DNA from 2 places in the Xanthomonas albilineans genome. Region 2 is predicted to be linked to the other one. Evidence: predicted binding sites of a transcription regulator. Region 2 holds the regulator's gene; the other holds the start of a gene.
The links. Region 2 encodes FliA, which starts transcription of late flagellar genes. Its sites were predicted from a motif close to TAAAGTTTNNCNNNCNNNGGCCGATAA; they were not measured.
Positions count from the first base shown of each region.

Region 1: XaFJ1_RS15380 (methyl-accepting chemotaxis protein) is a predicted target of FliA. The motif match lies at 2,199-2,225, and genes of this name have one in related genera.

Region 1 is NZ_CP046570.1:3,665,537-3,669,881, reverse strand. Features, by position in the region: gene XaFJ1_RS15380 (methyl-accepting chemotaxis protein) at 1-2,090, opposite strand, end outside; gene XaFJ1_RS15375 (MFS transporter) at 2,355-3,731, shown strand; gene folE (GTP cyclohydrolase I FolE) at 3,851-4,345, shown strand, end outside.
Region 2 is NZ_CP046570.1:1,552,213-1,556,557, forward strand. Features, by position in the region: gene XaFJ1_RS06540 (chemotaxis protein CheA) at 1-857, opposite strand, end outside; gene XaFJ1_RS06545 (protein phosphatase CheZ) at 862-1,470, opposite strand; gene cheY (chemotaxis response regulator CheY) at 1,470-1,862, opposite strand; gene XaFJ1_RS06555 (RNA polymerase sigma factor FliA) at 1,881-2,630, opposite strand; gene XaFJ1_RS06560 (P-loop NTPase) at 2,627-3,511, opposite strand; gene flhF (flagellar biosynthesis GTPase FlhF) at 3,498-4,345, opposite strand, start outside.

The DNA.
Region 1 (4,345 bases), 1.6 Mb from region 2:
TTGAACACTTCCACCGCCTGGGTGAGTTGCGCCGATTGTTCCTCCAGCGAGCGCGCTGCGGTGCTGGCCTCTTCTACCAGGGCCACGTCCTTTTGGGTGGTTTCGTCCATCTTGGCGATGGTTTGGTTCACCTGCTCGATGCCCTGTGCTTGCTCGCGTGAGGCAGCCGAGATGTGGCCCATGATGTCGGTGACATGCTGCACGCTGGTGACCAACTGGTCCATGGTGGTGCCGGCCTTGTGGACCAGCGCGGCGCCATGGCTCACACGCTGTACCGAGTCGTCGATCAGGGTCTTGATTTCCTTCGCGGCGCTGGATGCGCGGTGAGCGAGGGTGCCGACTTCCGCGGCGACCACCGCGAAACCCTTGCCTTGCTCGCCAGCGCGCGCCGCTTCCACCGCGGCGTTGAGCGCCAGGATATTGGTCTGGAAGGCGATTCCATCGATGACCGAGATGATGGCGGCGATGCGTTTGGACGCTGCCTCGATGCCGCTCATGGTTTCCACCGCCTGACTCACCACGTTGCGTCCGTCCGTCGCCACGCTGGCCGCGCCCAGCGCCAGCTGGTTGGCACGCTGGGCGTGTTCGGCATTCTGCTTCACCGTGGAGGTTAGCTCCTCCATTGCGGCGGCGGTTTCTTCCAGGTTGGATGCTTGCTGTTCGCTGCGCTGGGCCAGCTCCTGATTGCCGCTGGCGATATCCTCGGCGGCGAAGCCGATATTGTTGGTGGTGCGTTGGATGTGGGCGACGATGTCGGTGAGGCGGTGCACGGTGCTGTTGGCGTCGTCGCGCATCGTGGCGAACACGCCGTGGAAGTTGCCGGACATGCGCACGGTGAGGTCGCCCTCGGAGATGCCGCGCAACAGTGTCGAGAACTTGCCCAGGTTGGCATCGGCCGTCGCCATCATCGTGTTGAGATTCTCGACCATGGTACGGAAGGCATGTTCGAATTTCTCCGGCTGCCCACGGTGGGCGAAGTCGCCGGCGCAGGCGGCTTCGGCCAGCGTCTGGATTTGCACGTTGATCGCATGCAGGTTTTGTTTGACCTGGCGCATCGTGGCGGTGATCGCCGCCTTCTCGCCGGGGTAGTCCGCAATCTCCTGGCGCAGGTCGCCGACAGCGTAGCGGCCCATGACCTCGGTGATACGCAACTGTGTCTGCACATGGGCATCGACCAGGGCGTTGGTGTCGGCGACCATCTGCCCGTATTCGCCGGGGAAGCGTTGCGCATCCATGCGGTAGCTGATCGCGCCGGCATCGTGTCGCGTGGCCATTTCGCGTTGCGCCGAGATGACCTCGTGCAGGCGCCGCTGCATTTGCTGCATCGCCCGTAGCAATTGTCCGGATTCGTCGTTGCTGGTGGATGTGTCGGGACTGCTCAGGTCGCCGGCGCCGATGCGTTCGGCCAGTCGCAGCGACTGCCGCAGTGGCAGTACCACCCGGCGGGTGAGCAGAAAGGCGATGCCGGAGCCAAGCAACAAGGCCAGCACGGTGCAGCCGACCATCAGCACGGCGAAACCGCGCGCGGTGGCCATTGCTTCCTTGGCGGCCTGGCGGTTCTTGGCTTCCTGTAGGTCGATGAAGGCGTTGATGCTGGCTAACCAGTCGACGAAGGCCGGACGCGCCTGCTGCAACAGCTGCGCTTTCGCCTGGTCCTTGTCGCCGCTGTCGCGCAGGCTGCGCACCTGCACGATCAGCGGCATGGTGCGCTGCTCGACCGCCTTGATCCGTTGCAGGATCGCCTGTTCTTTGGGATCGTTGGAGGCCGCCAGTTGAGCGTCGAGCGGCTGCGCCGAGCGCGCATAATCGGCGGCCAGTTTGTCGATCAAGTCCTCGGTGGTTTGACGGCTGGCCGGATCGTCCAGCAGCACCACGTCGCGCAGTGCGATCGCGCGATCGTGGACGCTGCCGCGGAAATTGATCGCGTAGCGCTGCTTGACACTATTGACCGCGTTGATGGCGGTCAGGCGCTGGTCGATGCTATGGACGCGCTCGATGCCGACGACAGTGAGCAGAACCATCAGCACGATGATCGAGAGGAAGCCCAGGGCCATGCGTTGGCCGATACGCAGATTCGAGAAGACGTGCATGGAGGTCGAGTTCGCCGACGTGGAGTGGGAAGCGGAGATAACGGGCATGGTGCGGAGGAACGGGTTGCCGACGGTCGCACGATTGCGCTGTGCCGGGTTAGCACATGGGTAGCGGCGTGTTGCCGGTGAACTGAAGTGCGTCGTTAGCGCATGACAAGGCTATGATCGAGGTCAGGGCGTAAGTTCACGTGATGAAGATCACATTAATGAACCAATTCGCGCTTGTCATACTTTGCTGGCGTTCCTCATAACAGGATCCATCGCATGCACGCATCTTCACCTTCCGTTGCCCATATCGCTGTGCCCGGCAGCCTCCGTCGCTCGGTGTCCAACACGCTCAAGGGCTCGGCCGGCAATCTGGTGGAGTGGTACGACGTCTATGTCTACTCGGTATTTGCCAGCTACTTCGAGTCCCAGTTCTTTTCCAAGCAGGACAAGAACGCCACGCTGTATGTTTGGGCGATCTTTGCGGTCACTTTCGTGATGCGGCCCCTGGGCGCGTGGTACTTCGGTCGCGTCGCCGATCGCTATGGCCGGCGCCTGGCGCTGATTCTCTCGGTGTCGCTGATGGCCGCTTGCGCGTTCCTGATCGCGGTCACACCGACGATGTCCAGCATCGGCTTCGCCGCGCCGGCGCTGCTGCTGTTGGCACGTCTGGTGCAAGGCTTCGCGACCGGTGGCGAGTACGGCACCAGTGCCACGTATCTGTCGGAGGCGGCGATTCCGGGGCGACGCGGCTTCCTGTCCTCATTCCATTACGTGACGCTGGTTGGCGGCCACGTACTCGCGCAGGCCGTGCTGCTGGTGCTGTTGCAGGTGTTCGATCCCGTGCAGATGTCGGCGTGGGGGTGGCGTGTGGCCTTCGCCCTGGGGGGTGTCGGTGCGTTGGTGGTGTTCTGGTTGCGCCGGAGTATGGACGAGTCGTTGGGTTCGGACTCCATCGCCGAGGCGCGCAAGGGTGGTGCGCACGCGGCCGGCGCGTTGCACGAGTTGTTCGTGCATCAATGGCGACCGCTGCTGGTGTGTTTTCTGGTGACCGCGGGCGGTACGGTCGCCTTCTACACGTATTCGGTCATCGGGCCGAAAATGATCCAGAGCGCGTTCGCCGGCGACGATGTGATGGCCGGGACGATCATCAATTTGGTGGCGTTGACCGTGCTGATGCTGATGCAACCGATCGGCGGTTGGCTATCGGATCTGGTCGGGCGCAAGAGCCTGTTGGTGTTCTTCGGTATCGGCGGGGTGCTTTACACCTGGTTCCTCGTGCTGGAACTGCCGAAACAGCACGATTGGCTGGGCGCATTCGCGATCCTCGCTGTGAGTTTCGTCATTCTCACCGGTTACACCTCAATCAACGCGGTGGTGAAAGCCGAATTGTTCCCCACCCATATCCGCGCGCTCGGTGTCGGCCTGGGATATGCCTTGGCCAATTCGGTCTTCGGCGGCACCGCGCCGCTGCTCTACCAAGCCTCGCTGAAGACCGACCATGTGACGACCTTTGTCTGGTATGCCACGGCGGTGATCGCAGTGTCGTTGGTGGTGTACGCGCGCTTCCTGAGCAACAAGGGCGCCAACTGGCTCGACGACGCGACTGCGTTGCAGCAACGCCGGTATCCGCCAATGCCGGATGTGCGCGGCTGAGCCGTCGCGCGTTTCTATCGGCTGCGTCACCGCGCAGCCGGCTTGCGTGCACCCCGCAACGGCGTCTTCCCGGCGACTCGGGTACCATGCAGCCCCTCTCACCGGCGTTTCTTCATCCGATGGCCGATTCCAAGCACACTCCTGTCCCTTGCGTGACCCAGGCCCAGGCCGAAGAGGCGGTGCGTACCCTGCTGCGCTGGTCCGGCGACGACCCGACCCGCGAAGGCTTACTGGATACTCCGCGGCGGGTCGTCGAGGCCTACGGCGATTGGTTCAGCGGTTACCGCGAGGATCCGCGCGAGTATATGTTGCGCACTTTCGAAGAGGTGGCTGGCTACGATGAACTGATCGTGCTGCGCGACATCGATTACGAAAGCCACTGCGAGCACCATATGGCGCCGATCATCGGCAAGGTGCATGTCGGTTACCTGCCGCGTGGCAAGGTGGTGGGCATCAGCAAGCTGGCGCGGGTGGTCGATGCCTATGCGCGTCGCTTCCAGGTACAGGAAAAGATGACCGCGCAGATCGCGGAATGTATCCAGGATGCGCTGGAGCCGTTGGGCGTGGGTGTGGTGGTGGAGGGCTCGCACGAATGCATGACCACCCGCGGCGTG
Region 2 (4,345 bases):
GAACGGGCAACGTCGCGCGCGACCTTCGGGAAGCGCGAGAACACCTTGCCGACCGGTTGCATGCGTGTCCGCATTACCGCCGATTGCAGCCGGGCGGTGGCGATGTCCAGCGTGCTGACTGCACGATCAAGCTCTTCGTCGTGCAGGCGCGCACGCAGTGTCTTGAGTCGATTGCGCGATAGCACCAGTTCACCGATCATGTTGACGATGGCGTCCAGGCGTTTGGTGTCCACGCGCACGGTTTGTTCGGGTTCGCTCGTCTTTGCAGCCACGCTTGGCTTGGATGCCGGTGCGTTGGGTTTTGGACTTGGTGATGCGGTAAGTTGCGGTTTGGCCGCGGGCGCGGCACCGCCGTGCAGGTTGTCGAGTAGTGCTTCGAATTCGTCGTCGCTGATCAGGTCCGAATCGGCGCCAGCTCCTCCAGCGGGCATGCTGCTTTTACCGGCTGTTGCAGAAGTGGATGGCATCGCGGTTTCCTCGCCACCTGCGGCGAATTGCGCGATCAATTGTGCCGGCGCGCGTGGCGGCTCTTCGCCGCTGCTGAACGCATCCAGCATCGATTGCAGGTAGTCCAGCGATTGCTGCGCGGCGTCGAAGTGACGGGCTTCCAGCGTAGCCTGACCGGCACGGGCCATGCCCAGGGTCTCTTCGGCGGCATGGCACAACTCGACCATGGCGTTGATCGATAGGAAGCCGGCACCGCCCTTGAGGGTGTGGAAGCCCCGGAACACGGCGTTGAGCTGGTTGCTGTCATCAGGCGCCTGTTCCAGCGACACCAACTGTTCGCCTAGGCGGTCCAGGATCTCCTGGGCCTCGATGATGAAGTCGGCAGCGATGTCGTCTGATACGGCGCTCATGCGATTACAACCCCAATCCGGACAGCAGGTCGTCGGCGTCGTTTTGCGACACGCCGTGACGGTCCAGGCCAGGTAGGGCTGGGCCGGCCAAGCCGCCATCGGCTTTGCGTTCTTCCTTCGGCGGTAATCCCAGCGCGCCGAACCCTTCGTGCACACGGCGCACAATTCCTGCGACGCGGCGGATGATCTGTCCGGTCAGGTCCTGGAAGCTCTGCGCCAGAGCCATTTCGGTGAGGTTGTGGCGGATCTTGTCCAGGATCTCGCTCTGGTCGCCACTCAGGCCGCCGGCACGCAATTGTTCGGCGAGCGCACGGCATTCCTCGGCCAAATCCAAGGTACGGTGACTGGCTTGTTCGGTCATTGCCACCACGTGGTCCAGCCGCGAACAGGCGTCATCCAGTTCGCCAGCGTCGCTGGGCGCCACCGGCAGTTCGCCCAGTGCCTGGCCCAGGTCGCGCGCAAGTCGGCTCAGGCCCTGCATCATCGGGCGTGTGCGCCAGGCGGCGAGGGTGTCGATCTCCCGGCGCCAGCCGGCTTCGTCACCGCTTTCCAGTGCGTCCAGCGCACCTTGCAGGCGTTCGATCAGAGCAGTGCGTTCAGCAGTGACTTCCATCAGGCGGTTGCTCCCAGGCGCTCGAAGATCTTGCCCAACTTCTCTTCCAGCGTCTGCGCGGTGAACGGTTTGATGATGTAGCCGTTCACGCCGCACTGTGCCGCTTCGATGATCTGCTCGCGCTTGGCCTCGGCAGTGACCATCAGCACGGGTAGATGCTTGAGCTTGTCGTCGCCGCGAATGTTGCGCAGCAAATCGATGCCGGTCATGCCGGGCATGTTCCAGTCGGTGACCACGAATTCGAACGGCGCCGAGCGCAATGCGGCTAGCGCGCTGTTGCCGTCTTCTGCTTCGGCGGTGTTGGTGAAGCCAAGATCGCCAAGCAGATTTTTGACGATACGTCGCATCGTCGAAAAATCGTCCACGATCAAAATCCGCATGTTTTTGTTCACCGCTAACTCCCTAGGTTCTTATTCTTCGTCTTCCAGACCTGCGTCGGCGGCTTCGAATGCCTTCAGGCGTCCGCGCAACCGTACCGTGGCCTGACCGTGGATCTGGCACACGCGCGACTCGCTGACTCCGAGGACCGCGCCAATTTCCTTGAGATTCAATTCCTGCTCGTAGTACAGCGACAACACTAATTGTTCGCGCTCGGGTAGTTGCGCGATCGCTTTGCCAAGTTCGCGGCCGAATTCGCTGCGCTCGAGCATCTGCTGCGGATTGGGACCGCCCTTGGCGATGGTGTCCAGTTCCCCATGGTCCTCGATGCGCGATTCCAGGCTCAGTACTTGTCCGCGTGCGGCATCTTCCATCAACCGCATGTATTCGGGGAGCGGCATTTCCATCGCTGCGGCCACTTCGTTGGCGGCGGCGGCGCGACCGGTGTTTTGTTCAATCTTGCGGATCGCCGAGGCCGCGTCACGCGCGCGTCGGTGCACCGAGCGCGGCACCCAATCGCCACGGCGGATTTCGTCGATCATCGAGCCGCGGATGCGGATCGAGGCGTAGGTTTCGAACGAGGCGCCCTGGTCGGCATCGTAGCTGCGCGAGGCTTCGATCAGGCCGATCATCCCGGCCTGGATCAGGTCGTCGATCTCGACGCTGGCCGGCAGCCTTGCTGCCAGGTGATGGGCGATGCGCCGCACCAGGTCCGAGTGTTGCGCGATGTAGTCATTGGAACTGTTGCGCTGCACGGCGCGGTAGTGGGCTGCGGCGTTCATGCGGCTACTCCACGTTGGATGATGCGTTCGACGAAGAACTCGACGTTTCCGCGTGGGACAGTCGGTGCCTGCCAACGTGAAGTGCGCCGGGCGATATCGGCGATCGCCTGGGCCGAGGGGCTGGACGGGTAGGCTTTGACCACGGGCTGCTGGCGTTGCACCGCCAGTCGCAGCCAGTCGTCCTGCGGCACGCAACCGAGGTAGTTCAGCGACACGTCGCCGAGGAACTTCTCGCAGACCCGGCTGAGTTTTTCGTATAACAGGCGGCCTTCGTTGATGTCGCGGACCATGTTCGCGACGATCTGCAGCCGATCCATGCCGCGTTCGCGCGCGAGCACTTTGATCAGGGCGTAGGCGTCGGTGATCGAGGCCGGCTCGTCGCAGACCACGACGACTGCGTCCTGCGCGGCCTGGCAGAAGGTCAGCACGCTGTCGGTGATGCCGGCGGCGGTGTCGATCACCATGATATCCAGATCGCGCTGCAACTCGGAGAACACATTGACCAGGCCGACGTGTTGAGCGGGGGGCAGTTCGGCCATGTAACGGCGGCCGGAGGCTGCGGGCACCACCATCAGCCCGTTGGGCATGTCGATCAGGGCTTCTTCCAGCGTGCAACGCCCAGCGACCAGATCGGCCACCGTGAATCTAGGCGTCAAGCCCAGCAGTACATCGACGTTGGCCAGACCGAGGTCGGCGTCCAGGAGCAGGGTGCGCTTGCCCATATCGGCCAGCGCCATCGACAGATTGACCGAGATGTTGGTCTTGCCGACGCCACCCTTGCCACCGGTCACAGCGATCGTGCGCACCGGACCCAGCGGTTCGTTGCGCGTCGCCGATAGGGGAAACGCGTTGGTCAGATTGGCGTAATCACGCGACGGCATGGTTCTGCTCCGGAGTACAGGGCTTATCGGCAGCGCGCCGCAAATCTTCAAGGCGCAATACCAGGCTGGCGGCGTTGGCGCGGTGCAGGTCGTCCGGCACACGCTGTCCATCGGTCACCCAGGTGATGGGAAGGCGGTGGTCCACGACCACCGACAAGGCGCTGCCAAACCGTCCGGTTTCGTCCAGCTTGGTCAGGATGACGCCCTGTGGATCGGCGCTGGCGAACCGGCGTACGACTTCGTCCAGGTCGGAAAAATGGGCGTTGGTGGGAAGCACGAGCAACGAGCGGACGACTCGCGAGGCGCGCAACCAGTGCAGTTGCGCGGCCAGCGCACGGTCGCGCTGGCCCATGCCGGCGGTGTCGATCAGCACCAATTTGTAGTCGGCCAGACGCTGCAGCAGCTGCTGTAGCGAGGCATCGCTGTCGGCTTCGTGGACGGCGATCCCGAGCTGTCGGCCATAGCTGTGCAGTTGTTCGCGGCCACCGACGCGGACGGTGTCGGTCGTGACCAGAGCCACGTCGCGGGCGGCATTGCGCTCCAGGAAGAGAGAGGCCAGCTTGGCGATGGTCGTGGTCTTGCCGGCGCCGGTGGGGCCGATCAGGGCGATCACGCCGCCTTGCTCGAGCGGATCCAATGTCGCGATCGGCAGGCGTTTGGACAACAGGCCCAGCATCAGTCCGCGGCCGCGGTGCAGTTCCAGGTCGGCGGGAATTTGCATGACAACGTCGCGGGTGATGCCGCCGTCGAAGCCGTAGTCGTCCATTAATTCCAGCGCCTGGGCGCGTACTGGCGAACCGCGAAGGCGCTCGTCGGTGAGCCGATTCATTTCAC